One region of the Rothia sp. HSID18067 genome, then DNA from elsewhere that is predicted to be linked to it. Evidence: riboswitches for the same ligand, from Rfam matches in the RefSeq annotation. Region 1 holds a riboswitch; the other holds the start of a gene.
What was found. A riboswitch is a leader RNA that binds a small molecule or an ion and turns the genes downstream of it on or off. The one in region 1 is predicted to bind S-adenosylmethionine.
Positions count from the first base shown of each region.

Region 2: it holds a riboswitch for S-adenosylmethionine, as region 1 does, so the genes downstream of both, D8M23_RS07325 (ABC transporter ATP-binding protein) here and D8M23_RS10105 (methylenetetrahydrofolate reductase) in region 1, are expected to answer to the same signal.

Region 1 is NZ_RBMF01000003.1:281,319-288,628, reverse strand. It holds gene metE (5-methyltetrahydropteroyltriglutamate--homocysteine S-methyltransferase) at 107-2,428, opposite strand; gene D8M23_RS10105 (methylenetetrahydrofolate reductase) at 2,471-3,382, opposite strand; SAM riboswitch class I at 3,463-3,572, opposite strand; gene D8M23_RS12390 (CGNR zinc finger domain-containing protein) at 4,370-4,603, opposite strand; gene D8M23_RS12325 (HPP family protein) at 5,045-5,599, shown strand; gene D8M23_RS10090 (aldo/keto reductase) at 5,714-6,715, shown strand; gene D8M23_RS10085 (sugar porter family MFS transporter) at 6,812-7,310, shown strand, end outside.
Region 2 is NZ_RBMF01000002.1:534,147-541,456, reverse strand. It holds gene D8M23_RS07335 (ABC transporter permease) at 1-163, opposite strand, end outside; gene D8M23_RS07330 (aliphatic sulfonate ABC transporter substrate-binding protein) at 166-1,215, opposite strand; gene D8M23_RS07325 (ABC transporter ATP-binding protein) at 1,328-2,149, opposite strand; SAM riboswitch class I at 2,154-2,236, opposite strand; SAM riboswitch class IV at 2,413-2,522, shown strand; gene D8M23_RS07320 (LLM class flavin-dependent oxidoreductase) at 2,627-4,054, shown strand; gene D8M23_RS07315 (YchJ family protein) at 4,191-4,628, shown strand; gene D8M23_RS07310 (hypothetical protein) at 4,685-5,326, shown strand; gene D8M23_RS07305 (hypothetical protein) at 5,440-5,952, shown strand; gene D8M23_RS07300 (bacteriocin) at 6,736-6,948, shown strand; gene lanM (type 2 lanthipeptide synthetase LanM) at 6,978-7,310, shown strand, end outside.

The DNA.
Region 1 (7,310 bases):
CGGGACGCGGGGAAAACAATCCGCGAACAGCGGGTATTTTGCCGAAAAGGTGATATTTTCTCACCTTCTCAGGCAAAACCCCGCTGCTCGCGGACCTATAAAGAGGCTACAGGCTCGCCCGAACCTTCTTCGCGGCGGACACTACGTTCTTGAGCGTCCTCTTCGTCTCCTCGTAGTCGCGGGTCTTCAAACCGCAGTCCGGGTTAACCCACAGGTCAGAGATGGTTCCGTACCCAATCGCGGCACGGATCAGCTCCTCAACCTCGGCCTGCGAAGGCACACGCGGCGAGTGAATATCCCACACGCCCGGGCCCAGCCCCGAAACATAGCTTTCGGGAATATCCGCCAGCAGCTCCATATGCGAGCGCGCCGCCTCAATACTGGTCACATCCGCATTCAGGGCATTAATCGAATCAATAATCTCGTTGAACTCCGAGTAACACAGGTGGGTGTGAACCTGAGTTTTATCCTCGACCGCGCTCGTCGCCAGGCGGAACGCATTCACCGACCACGCCAGGTACGCGGGCTGCTCATCACGGCGCAGCGGCAAAAGCTCACGCAGTGCTGGTTCATCCACCTGAATAATGCGTATGCCTGCCGCCTCCAAATCGGCGATTTCGTCGGCGAGCGCCAATGCAACCTGATTCGCGGTTTCCTCGCGCGGCTGGTCATCACGCACGAACGACCAAGCCAGAATAGTCACCGGGCCGGTCAGCATGCCCTTAACGGGACGATCGGTGAGGGACTGGGCGTAGGAAATCCAGGGCACGGTCACGGCCTCGCCGCGCAGCCCTTCACCTGAGCGTTTCACATCGCCAAACAGCACCGATGGGCGGGTGCAGCGTGAACCGTAGGACTGCACCCAGCCGTGCTTCGTCGTGGCGAAACCATCGAAATTTTCGGCGAAGTACTGCACCATGTCGTTACGTTCGGCCTCGCCGTGCACGAGCACATCTAGGCCCAAATCTTCCTGGAGTTTAATAACTGAGGTGATCTCTTCACGCAGGAACTCGTCAAGCTGCTGCTGCGTGATTTTACCGGCACGTGCCTCTGCACGGTGGCGGCGAATATCGCCGGTCTGTGGGAATGAACCAATGGTCGTGGTCGGCAGCTTCGGCAGATTCAGATCGGCTTGGGCATCCCGGCGGATTTTCAGCTCGGGACGCTCAAAATCCTGCGGTTTCACGGATGCGGCACGCTCACGGATTGCCGCATTATGCTTACGCGGATCCGCTGTGAAACGTGCCAGCGCTTCGTCGGCGGTCTTCAACTCTGCCTCAACCGCAGACTCACCGTCGGCAAGACCGCGGGCAAGAGTCACGATCTCGGCGACTTTCTGGTCGGCAAAAGCCAGACCGTCTACGGGCACATCGGCGGGGTCTTCAAGGTCGAGATCGTGCGGCACATGCTGCAGCGAGGTTGAGGATGCAACCGCCACCGCACCGCCGTTAATGTTCTGGAGCGCGTGCAGGAGCGCTCGCAGGTCGGCGCGCCAAATATTGCGCCCGTTAATGGCACCTGCCACCAGGGTTACGCCGGAGTCTTTGAAGGCGGTCAGCGCCTCGGCATCGTAGAGCGTGGAAACCAGGTCGAGATGCAGCGCCTCAATACCGGTGTCTAACAGTGCGGGCAGGTTCTCGCGCAGGTTGCCGTAGGGGCTTGTCACCAGGATTGCGGGGCGGTTCGTTTCGGCTGCCAACGCGGTGTAAGTTTTACGCGCCAATTCGGCGATTTTGGCGTTGGGAATGTCGCGGTCCACGGTCAGGCCGGGTTCGTCGAGCTGCACCCACTGCACGCCGCGTGCCGCCAGTTCGGCGAGCACCTGCCGGTAGGCTTTCACGAAATCGTCCAGGCGATCCAGCGGTGTGAACCCTTCGGGCGAACCCTGTTCGGCTTTTGCCCCGAGAAGCAGGGTGAGCGGGCCGACCAGCTGCGGGCGTACCGTCACCCCGTGCTCCTTGGCGACTTCAAGCTGCTCGTCGATAGCCTCAAGATTCAGCGTGATCTCGGTATCCGGGCCGATCTCGGGCACTAGGTAGTGGTAGTTCGTGTCGAACCATTTCGTCATCTCCAGCGGAGGCAGCGTCTCGGTGCCGCGTGCTAGAGCAAAGTACCCGGGCAGATCGAGCAGGCCGCGCGCATCCTTGGCGTCGGCAAGACGCTGGGGCACGAGGGTGAAAAGGCGCACGGCATCGAGCACCTGATCGTAGTACGAGAAAGTCGCCGGGATAGACGAATCGGTGGCGCTAAGACCGCGCTCGATCACACGGTCATAGTAGGTGCGCTGCACATCTGCGGCCGCCTGGCGCAGTTCATCCTGCGTGATTTTGCCTTTCCAGAACGCTTCCTGTGCTTTTTTCAGCTCGCGGAAACGGCCCACGCGGGGGTAACCGATGATGGTTGCTGCGGGGAATGGGGTGTGGGTCATCCTAGTTCCTTACTGTGGGAGGGTGTCAAATAAAAGGGGAGTTTAGAGGTATTGAAGATCGCTTAGGGGGAGTTTGAAACGGTTCGAGTAGCGCGGAACGTCGAGTTCTTCGAGGACGTCCAGCACAGCCTCATGCTCGTTAAATGTGTAGAAATGCAGGCCGGGGGCGCCAGCATCAAGCACCTTGCGGCATTGGTCGAGTGCATGTTCCACGCCGATGCGGTGCAGCTCGCGCGAATCGCTCGCGGTTTCTAGGCGATGCGCCAGCTCGCGCGGTACTTCAAACCCGGCAAGCTCGCACAGCTTCGTCAGCCGAGTCAGCGAGGTAACGGGCATAATACCGGGAATAATGGGCATCTGAACCCCGGCAAGGCGCGCAGCATCCACCAGCCCCGAATAGCGCTCGGTCTCAAAGAAAACCTGGGTGATGGCGAAATCCGCCCCGGCACGCTGCTTTGAAAGCAGAATCTCAATGTCTTGAAGAAGCGAGGAAGACTCGGGGTGCTTATGCGGGTACGCCGCAACCCCAATCGACACTTTCCCCGCGGCAAGATGCGCGAAATCCTCACGTTCCACCCTGCGAATCAGCTCCACCAGGTAGCGGGCAAAAGGCAGCTCAAGCGGGCGCGTGTTTTCGGGCGGAATATCGCCGCGCAGCGCCAAGAAACCGCGTACTCCAAGCCCCAGAATCAGACGAACTGAGCGTTCCAAATCGGCCACGGAATGCCCCACGCAGATGAGATGCGCCAGCGGGTTCAGCGAGGTTTCATGCACCAGGTGATCGAGCAGAGCCAGCGTCTTTTGGCGGCGCTGCGCATCGCCCGAATAGGTGACGGAAACGTAATCCGGGTTGGTTTGCTCAAGCTCGGTAATGGTTTTGAGCAGGGAATCGCAGCTTGCGTGCGACCGCGGCGGATACAGCTCGTAGGAGAGAGCCGGGTGAACTGTCGTCATTTTCATTCCTTCGTGTTCACCCGATAGAAGCGTGCCCGAAGGTACGCCGAATTCTTTATGCACAATGCGAAGGGAATTCACTTCTATCGGTTCTGGCGGGAGCACCTTGTCCGCCCACCCCGTGGGGTGGAGGCTGGCGAGGTTGCTGCGACGTCGAAGAGCCAGATCTCTCGGTCGCTCTGGATAGATAACACTCCTACTTTAGGCAGGATGCGCGGTGCCAGCAAGAATATGTCGGCACATGTCGTCGCACGGTCATAACCGCTTAATATTGTGGGATGCGGCGAAACAATACGTCATACGGGTTCGCGGCAGGTCGGACTAGCGCGTTGAAACCTCCACCTGATTTGGCCGCGAGTAGATAATATGTCGACGAGCAGATAGCGGAATGTTATCTGCTCGTCACAAAACTATCTGCCCGCGAAGAGTGCAGAGGAGGTGACGCGGCGGCGAGAGGGAGAAGGCATTCTGCAAGGAAAACCTATTGTTCTGAGAAAACATGTTGTGTAAACTGTACGTAAGAGTCCCCCGACCGCCTCTACCCGTGAATCTGCAGGTTCACAGGATATGCGCATATGTCGGGGCCCTCCTTTATCTGCTTCCGGTTTTACTCTGAGGAAATCAGCATTGGGTATTGAGGCTTTTTCAGCACGTCATCTTGAGCTATTAGCTCCAAGTAATTTTTCTTCTCCATACGATTTACCCTCTCAGTAACGTAAGAATTTATTCTTTATGAGTGCTGAGCGTTCGGACGGATACATCGGCATTGGGGTTGGGTGAATGCGAGGAATGTGCCCGCGAGTTTGAAAATTTTATTGCGCAGGATGGGCTGTATTACATAGTCTGAGTACGTTTTTATGCGTCCGCTGGGTGGAGGGATAAAAAGAGGGAGCTTACCTGGCTTTAACTTAGCCACTCTATTCGCAGGTTGGGTAAATCAAAAACTAACAACAGAATAGCCTTATTATTGTTTCTCTCATTAATATTTCATTTATGGTTTTGATAGTGCCGACTTACTCGGGACCTGTTTCCACAGGTACTACTGCACCAGCGTTGTTTGGAGTGGTTCTGTGTGTAGAACAGGACGCAATGAGGAGCATGGCACTTACGGAGCCTGTCGCCTGTCTCTCCCGCTATTGTCAATGCACCAGAAACTGATATAAGCGCGACTAACTGGTTGGGAGTGTCTATAGAATGCTTAGAGTTTAGACTGTTCACCATCTGGATAACGGATAGATGATGGATTTGAGGTTTTAAAGAATGTGTAAGTGCAGATAATGTATCCTTGACGGCATCTTCATTTTCGTCTATACGTGCTGAATATAAGGAAATAATACGTTCCCTCAACTGTTGAAAGACCGTTAAATCTTTCTCATTGATCTGAAATGGTGACCATATACTAAGCTCTCGGGACATTGTGTTTATCCATCCCTGTGCTGTTTCTATGTTTTCGAAGCGATCAATAATTTCTTTGCCGTCATAATACCTGCTGCTTGCAAAATTCGAAGCTAGGGATTCTAGCGGTCGTACCATAGCGCCGTCAATAATGTATTGCGATTTCATGGATTCTCCCGATTCTGACGCAATGCTGTCGTGCCATCCATGAAGACTATGCTAGCATGAGGTTAGTCTAATGGTATCTACATTAGGAAGGTAGATTTTATGTCATCCTCGCAACACCCTTATGCGTCTCAGCAGGCTGTGAAAAACGATGAATCGAACCCAGCGGAAAATCCATGGTGGCGGAGTGCAGCTCCTCCACGACCCAAGATACGGACGATTTTTGTTGCTACTCTGGCAAGCGTTGTTGCTCTCACGCTCCTTGCAGCGATTACTGCCAGTACGGGATATATGCTGCTTATACCTCCCATGGCTGCATCCATGGCACTTGTGATGGGGGCACCGAAATTGCCACTATCTCAGCCACGGAACGTTATTGGAGGACAGACTGTTAGTGCAACGGTTGGAGTGCTTACTGGAATGGCCGGGAATTCCCTGTGGCTGGGAGCACTGGCTGGTGGGCTAGCGTTGGGTGCTATGATGCTCACCCGTACACCACATTCACCAGCAGCAGCAACAGCAATTATTGGTGTCACCACAGCGTCTTCAGGTTTGCTCTTTATTGGGCTGGCGGCTGTAGCCGCATTACTTCTTGTATTGGTAGGGGCTGCCGCTAATACAATAAACTCCGTACGATATCCTACTTATATCTGGTAATTGTCCCGTGCCTGCATTGCGAGGAGAAGAAAGCCTGCCTGCTCGTGTAGGTTGTATAACACTATTGGCGTAATGTTTGCGACCATGTACTGTCAAACACGGTAGAGTAAACGTATGGAACGCATCGAATCTCCCGCATCTGCACGCCTGGGTAACTCCGGGCTGGTCGTGCCCTCCGTCGGTATCGGCTGCAACAACCTGGGGCGCCCCGGCACCCCCACTCAAACTCAGGAAGGCACCAACGCCGTGATCGCCGCCGCAGTTGAGGCGGGCATCGGCTTCTTCGATATTGCTGACCTGTACGGTGCCGAGCCCGGGCTTTCAGAAACCATGTTCGGTACCGCGATGCGCGAACTCAACCTCAATCGTGATGACCTGATTATCGTCACCAAATTCGGGCTCCCTACCGGTACCCTCAACGGCAACGACTGGGATGCGCGCGGCTCACGCCGATACATCATGCGTGCCGTCGAAGGTTCACTGCGCCGCCTGGGAACCGAGTACATTGACCTGTATTTCTACCACAGCCCCGACCCGAACACCCCGCTGGAAGAGACCCTGTCTGCTCTTGATACGCTCGTGACCAGCGGAAAGGTGCGTTACCTGGGGCACTCCAACTTTGCGGGGTGGCAGCTTGCCCACGCCGAGCATCTCGCCCGCGAACTCGGCACTGAGCGGTTTATCGCCGCCGAAAACCACTACAACCTGCTGGATCGCCGCGCCGAACTCGAAATTCTGCCCGCCGCCCGCCACTTCGGGCTCGGGGTGCTCCCTTACTTCCCGCTCGCTAACGGGCTTTTGACCGGAAAATACCGCCGCGACAACATCCCGGCAGGGTCACGCCTGTCGCACTCCAAAGCGCAGGTACTTGCGCAAGCCGACTGGGAACAACTCGACGCCTACCGCGAATTCTGCGCCGATCTGGGGACCTCCGAGGTTCAAGCGTCCATCTCTTGGCTCAAACAGCAGAACCCCGTTGCCAGCGTGATCGCCGGGGCAACCACCCCCGACCAGGTACGCGCAAACGCGCAGGCCGCAAGCGTGCGGTTCAACGACGACGAACTGGCGCGGCTCAACGAGATTTTCCCCGCCCCCGAGCGCATCGCGCTTTTCTAACACAACCTTCACCACAGATATTGCTGAACGGGAATACTGCCGCCGGGGCGGGCGTTAAACCCCTGCACCACACAAAAACGCAGAACACCCGACCGCATGAGAGACAAGACTACCCGCATGAGCATCACCACTGATCCGCCGAACCGCGCCAGCACACTACCCCCGCTCGGGCAGGGCGCACACACCCGCCGCCTGGGCGTTATCGCGCTGGTGGCAACCTTCGGCGGGCTCCTCTTCGGGTACGACACCGGCGTTATTAACGGTGCCCTTGACCCCATGAGCCGCGAACTTGGCATGGGCAACACCATTCAAGGCTGGGTCACAGGCTCCCTCGCTTTCGCCGCCGCCCTCGGAGCCATGGTCACCGGGCGCATCTCAGATGCCATCGGGCGACGCAAAACCATCATCGGACTCTCAATCCTCTTCATCGCGGGCGCGCTCACATGCGTCTTCACCCCCAGCATTGCTGTACTGTTGATGGGCCGCACGATGCTCGGGCTCGCTGTGGGAGGCGCATCCGCAGTCGTACCCGTGTTCCTCGCCGAACTTGCACCCTACGAAATTCGCGGCTCACTCTCCGGGCGTAACGAACTCA
Region 2 (7,310 bases), on a different contig from region 1:
GCCGGGGCTGGCCGCGGTGGGAGCTCGCCAATTGGGTGCGCCCGGCAGCGGTGCTGGCAGCTGCCGTGCGGGCTGCGGCGGTTTCTGCGGCTGCGGATTTCGTGTGTTTGGGGGTATCTGAAAGTTCTGGGGCGTTGGAAATTTTGTCGAGGGTTACACTCATGGCTAGCTCACCGTCTTCTTCACGTTCTCAATGGCGGCGCTGTCGGCTTTCTTGGCGTATGTGTCGTCCACGATGCTGCTCAGCGCCTTATCAATGTCTGACTGGTTGGGGACGTCCCCGGATTCGACGAGGATCGGGCCAACACCTTTGAGCACCTGCACCTGCTTGTCCCCTGGGATTGGGTCAATATTCAGGTGGGTTCGTTCCATCACGAGTTTGGCGGTTTCTAACTTAATACCGGACTCGTCGGCGAGAATCTGGGTTGCTTCAGCAGTGTTTTCCAGCGCCCATTTGCGTGCATACTCATACACGTTCACGATGGTTTGCGCCGCGTCCGGGTTGTCTTTGAGGAACTGCTCGGTGGCGTTGAGGAACCCGTACGTATTGAAGTCTAGGTTGCGGTAGAACAGCACGTCGTGGCTTTCGATTTCCGCGCTGGCCATAATCGGGTCGAGCCCGCTCCAGGCGTTGACCTGCCCGTTATCGAGGGCGGTCCGCCCATCGGCGTGCTGCAGGTTCTGGATGGTTACCTCTTTCGCCGCGATGCCTTCCTTCTTGAGCGCTTGGAGCAGCAGGAAGTACGGGTCGGTTCCTTTGGTGACCGCCACCGACTTACCCTTTAAATCTGATACTGCATGAATATTCGAGTTTTTGGTGGTGACCAGCGCCGACCATTCGGGCTGCGAGTACAGGTCAATCACCTTAATGGGTGAGCCGTTCGCGCGGGCCAGCAGCGCGGCAGAACCGGCGGTTGAGCCCACATCAATGTTTCCCGAACGCAGAGCCTCATTGGCTTTGTTTGACCCGGCTGATTTGACCCATTCTAGCTTTTTACCTTTTTCCTGCAGGGCCTTCTCTAGCCACCCTTTCTTTTTAATAACAAGGGAGAGCGGGTTGTAGGTGGCGTAGTCCACGGTCACGGTGTCTTTGCCTTTTGCGGCTCCCGCGCCGGGGGTTCCTGCGCCTTCTCCGGCGCATCCGGCAAGAACGGTGGTGAGGGCGCTGAAGGCCAGCAAGCCCTTAAGAGCTTCGGCTCTGGTGATGGCTGTCATGGGTAATCCTTGGGTGTCTGATGGGGTGAAGAAAACAGTAAATTGTGAATAATTATTCACTAAGAGGGGGCGCGCAGCGGCTCTGGGTGTACGCGGGAGGCTGTGCCCTGCCCTAAGCGGGAACCGGGGTGGTATCGGCTTTTTCCACGCCGAGCTCTGTCAGCAGCTCAGCCCGCAGGGCAGTTAGCTCTTTGCTGGCCCTATCACGCGGGTGAGCGTCGCTAATGGTGACTACACGTGTGATCGTTGCGGGCGCATTGGGCGCGAATTTGCCGAGCACAATCACCCGGTCTGAGAGGTACAGCGCCTCTTCCACATCGTGGGTGACCAGCAGAACCGTGGTCGGGTCTTGCCGGTGAATATCCAGCAGCAAATCCTGCATTTTAATGCGGGTCAGCGCATCCAACGCCCCAAACGGTTCGTCCAGCAGCAGCACCCCGGGTTCACGCGCCAGCGCCCTCGCCAAAGAAACCCTCTGAGCCATTCCTCCGGAGATTTCTTGGGGGCGGTGCGTGGCGTAGTCGGTGAGCCCCACCAGGCGCAGCAGCTCGCGGATGCGCTCCTGCGCTCGTGTCTTTGGGATGCCCTGCGGCAGCCCGAGCGCCACATTATCGGCGACGGTGCGCCAGGGCAGCAGGCGCGGCTCCTGAAAACCGATTGCCACCCGCTGATCAAGCCCGCTCACCGGGGTGTCGCCGATGCGCACCTGCCCGCCCGTAATGCGGTTCAGTCCGGCGGCGGCCCGCAGCAGCGTGGACTTGCCGCACCCTGAGGCACCAATGACCGAAATAATTTCTCCCGCGGCGGCGGTAAAACTCACTTCGCGAAGCACCTCGTGCGTGTTCTTGCCGGACTGTGGGAACGACTGGCTGACGGCGTCGAAAGTGATCGTCTGGGCGTTGGCGGGTAGCTGGGTGTGGTGATTCTGTGTCATGTTACTTCCATCGGTCCTGGCGTTAGCACCCGCTAGGGGTTGCTGCGACGTCGTCGAGCCAGGTCTCTCAGTCGCTCTGGATGGGTTACGCCTATAACCCTAGAGGAGCGTGCCATTGCAGCGAAAACACATGACGTACCGTGACTAACGGTGACTAAATATTGCATGATTCATGCGAAATATTACGGTGCGGAGTCACAAAAATTAATGTTCGTCATATACTGTTCACCCCCATCTGCGAGGGGATACACTCAAAACGCAAGGATTATGAGTCCCGGCGTAAAGCTCTGGCTAGCCGGGCGGCAACCCTCTCCCGTAGCGGGGTGCCCCAGATGATGATCTGGCTTCAAGGAACACGAAGCAAGTACGGCGCGAATGCGCCACCTGCACAACTTGGAACACCAAGAAGGCCACCACCTATAAGGAGGCGGCGCGCGGGGTGCAGGAACACCCTAACATTCGCGAAAGGATACGTAGATGGCTGAGCAGAAGAAGCGCATCGCAGTTAACGCATTCGACATGACCTGTGTGGGTCACCAGAGCTTCGACCTCTGGCGCCACCCCCGCTCCCGGGCTACCGAGTACAACACCATCAAATACTGGACTGACCTGGCACAGATCCTTGAGAAGGGCTTCTTCGACGGCGTATTCCTAGCCGATGTTGTGGGCATCTACGATATTTACAAGAACTCCGCCGCACCTGCTATCGAAGGCGGCGCGCAGGTGCCCGTGAACGATCCGTTCATGCAGATCTCCGCAATGGCCGCCGTAACCGAGCACCTGGGCTTCGGTGTGACCTCAGCCGTCACCTACGAGCAGCCTTACACGCTCGCACGCAAGTACGCTTCCCTTGACCACCTCACCAACGGGCGTGTGGGCTTTAACGTGGTGACCTCATACCTGCCTTCTGCTGCCGAATGTCAGGGCCTTGAAACCCAGATTGAGCACGACACCCGATACGAACTCGCCGAAGAGTTCCTGGACGTCTGCTACAAACTCTGGGAAGGCTCCTGGGAAGACGGCGCGGTCGTCAAGGATCGCGAGAAGGGCATCTACGCCGACCCCGCCAAGGTGCACCCGATTCAGCACAAGGGCAAGTACTTCAGCGTGCCCGGCGCGGGTCTGACCGAACCCAGCCCCCAACGCACCCCCGTGATTTTCCAGGCGGGCGCATCCAGCCGCGGGCAGAAATTCTCCGGCAAGCATGCCGAGGTTGTGTTTATCGGTGCGCTGCGCCCCGATCTGACCCGCATTATTACCGACCGCATTCGTGACCGCGCCGAAGAGAACGGCCGCGGCCGCGACGAAATCAAGGTTTTTGCGATGCTCTCCATCATTGTGGACGAGACCGAAGAGAAGGCGAAGGCAAAGTACGAAGAGTACCGCAAGTACGTGAACCTGGAATCTTCGCAGGCCATTATCGGCGGCTGGTCCGGCGTGGATCTTTCCCAGTTCGACGAGGACGAGGTACTCAACTATGTGAAGACCGAGTCGATTCAGTCCTTCCTCACTCCCTTCACCCTGCAGGCCAAGGATAAGCAGTGGACGCGTAAGGATATTGCCGAGCACTGCACTATCGGCGGTATGGGCGAGGTTATTGTGGGCGACCCGCAGCAGGTGGCCGATGAACTAGAACGCTGGATTGATGAAGGCGGACTGGATGGTATTAACCTGGCATACCACGTTTCACCCGGCTCCTTCGAGGACTTCATCGAGTTCGTGGTTCCTGAGCTGCAAAAGCGTGGACGCTACCGCACCTCCTACGAGGGCGAGACCCTGCGCGAAAGCCTGTTCGGTAAGGGACAGACTAAGGTTGCAGACTCGCACCCGGCCGCGAAGTACCGTGGCGCCTACGTGGGTAAGCCCTCCACGGCAGATACCCCGGCACGCGCTATCGCCAACTAAACCCGCTGCGCCTGCGCGCATGGTTGTAAAATCTTCCCTCCTGGGATGATAAAAAGAGCCTTTATTTGAATAAAGCATTAAAAGGCCGCTTTATTCGAATAAAGGCTCTTTTTCACGCATGTTTAGAATGGGGTGCATGAGCGAAACAACCCTGTACGACCCTCAAGCCCGCTGCCCCTGCACAAGCGGCGAGGTATACGGTGCCTGCTGCGGGCGGTACCTGGGCGAGTTTGCCGCATCCGGAACCCTGAACGCGCCCACACCGCTGGCCCTGATGCGCTCGCGATTTACCGCTTTCGCCCTGCACGATGCGCCCTACCTGCTGGCAAGCTGGCACCCGCATACGCGCCCCGCCGAGTTAACGTTGGATGAAATGTTGCGCTGGTACCGGCTGGATATTCTGGGCTCTTCGGGTGGTCCCTTCGATGCGGCGGGCACGGTCGAGTTCGTGGCGTACTACCGCTCAGTTCCCGGCACGTCCGCCAAAGAACGCGTGAAAGGCACCATGCACGAAAAATCTCGCTTCGAGAAAGTGCACGGCACCTGGTACTACCTGGACGGTGAGGTTGGCTAAGTTCCTCCCGACCGGGCAGTATGGCAGAAATATTCCTCTTATGGTATGTTTTTGCCATGATGTCAGTCGCGGAATATGCCCAGCACGCCGGGGTGAGCCCCCGAAGCGTGCGTGCACGCCTTGAACGAGGATCTTTGAGTGGACAAAAAATCGCCGGGCGGTGGATGGTTTCAGATAACCCGCACGAGCATCACTCCGCACATGGGCGCAAAATCTCGATGTCATCCTTCGATCAACTTGCCGCCTATCTTGACGGTAACAGTGCATCCCTTACCCCCGATGCACGCCGCCGTGCCAAAGAACGTGCACATAACCTCTCCGAACGTGGGGTAGAAGCTCTTAGGCAGTATGCAGTGCGTGCAGATGCGAAACTTCAATTCTATGCTGTGCCTTCTGCTGACCTGCATGACTTGATGGACGAACGAACATTAGCGCTTACGGGTGTCAGCCACGAATATTCGGAAATTTACGGGGCTACCGTAGAAGCATATGTGACTCCCCACAATCTCGAATCCCTGAAATTTATCTACGCACTGCGTGAAGTTCCGGCACAGGATGCCAACGTTATTCTTCGCGTAATCAAAGAGTTACCTAAGATTCGCCCCTTGCATGTTGCAGTTGATCTCCTAATTTCCAAAGACCCGAGAAGCGAGCGGGAAGCGGAACGCCTAGTGAAAGGACTCATAAGCCGTGCCTGATCAGAAAACGGTGAAAATCCCAGCCCAGGGCGCAGAGCTTGAATCCTGACTACATTGTGAGCTTCCTCAATGAAAGCCTCAAAAACTAGTCCTGTGTTTGCTATGTTTATGCCATGAGTGACGTTATCTCGCAGGAATCTTTCGACGAGCTCGCCCTCTATTTCAACGGGGGAGGGCACCTGCTTACCCCGGATGCGCGCCGCATCGCTGCTGAACGCGCCCGCATCCTCTGCGCTTGCGGGCTCGATGCGCTCCGGCAGTATACGCACCGCACAGGGATGATCGTGCACTACTATGTGGCACCCTACGATACGAGTGACCTGCTGCGAACGGGTGCAAATGCGCTCGCGCTCACCGGGGTTCGGCACGAACTTGCGGGGATGAAAACTTCTCTGATCGATGCCTATATTTTACCCAGTGACCTGGCAAAATTTGCCCCGAGTTGGGGCCTGGAACCTGCCCCTCCCGAGCGGGCGAACGTGATTTTGCGTGAGGTTTCCACCCTTCCACGGGTGCTGCGCCTGCATGTGGCGGCAGATGCCCTGCACGCCTATGAGGCTGGCGCCGCTGGCGAGAGTGCCCGAAAAGCAGCCCAGCGCATCCTGGGCGAGCTGTGCAGTTCTTGAAAGCTGCTGTCAGTTTTGGTGTGCACCACCGGGTAAATAGGGGGATTTACCGCGGAAATAATGATTACTCCGCGAACCTGCTTCGGCTTTGAGAAAAGTTTTGGAAATTATGATGAAGACCTATTGCGTGCTTCCCCGGCGGTTTGATACAGTTGAGGAGCTAGCCAGAGTCGCAATAAGTTTATTACAGGGACGAGAACTTATTGTGGGTGTTCTATTGAGGATGCAAAGAATGGATAGCATTGAGAGCTTCCGAAAGCTGATATTGGGCTCCTATTGTGTGATAGGAACAGTTTTACACTCTCACATATCCTAAGTTTCCATTTGATGTCGCACCACTTTGTGATGTGGTGGCCGTAGTATAGCGCTATTAATGCACAGAGCAAGTGTATTGTGGCGTGGTAGCTAGGTGATAGGCATCATCGTAGAGGAAATATACTTTGCTGACAAATATAGAGAGCTTAACTTTTTCTAGCGAACTCATTCTTCAAGTCTTTTAAAGATTAAGCGGCAATTATTTTCTGCTGCAATTTTTAATAGCGGAATGTTTTGGGGAACTGCTGGCTAGGTCTCTATTCTCGACCACCCAAAATGGTCATTAAAAACTCTATAAGTTTCCTTTTGAGGGGGTTGCACCCCTGCAATAAAGGAGGTGGGTTCCAAGCTGTCACCTTTGGAACGTTGTCATCTTGGAACCCAGCCAAAGTTTGATGGAAAACATCAAACTATTGATTAACCACAATCATTCCTGAGGCTATTCAGGAATTCATAAGGAGGATAACCATGGCTAAGGATACCATGTTCATGGAAGAACTGACCGACCAGGAGCTGGAGCAGGTTAACGGCGGCTGTTACAGCAGCTGTGGATACTACGGTGGCAGCTATGGCGGTAGCTACGGTGGCAGCTATGGCGGCAGCAACAGCAGCTACTACGGTGGTAGCTACAGCGGCGGCGGCTACTACTACGCTGCTGTTGGGTATGGCTACTCCTGCTAATAACAAAACATAGACAAGGGGAATACTGAGTGCTAATCAGGGAACTTCTTCCTGAGCTGGATGATGAACAGTTCCAGCAACTGGTGTCGGATGTGTCAGACGTTTCTTTACTCGACCGGTTAGACACCACCTCAGATTCCCCACCTGTTGGGCGGCCGTCAGCTCCAGTGCCTTCAGCACTGGGGCCGACGGCCGAACCTGCTATGTTTTACACGCTTTTTGCGTGGCTTTTTGAGAGTGAATATAAGCGCGTAGTACAGGCTGTTCGTGCCTCACACTATGTTGATAAAGAACACTTCCCAAACATTGTTGGTGGGCTCCTTGATGAGTTCACGGTGCGCCTGGCGAATTTCTATATTCGG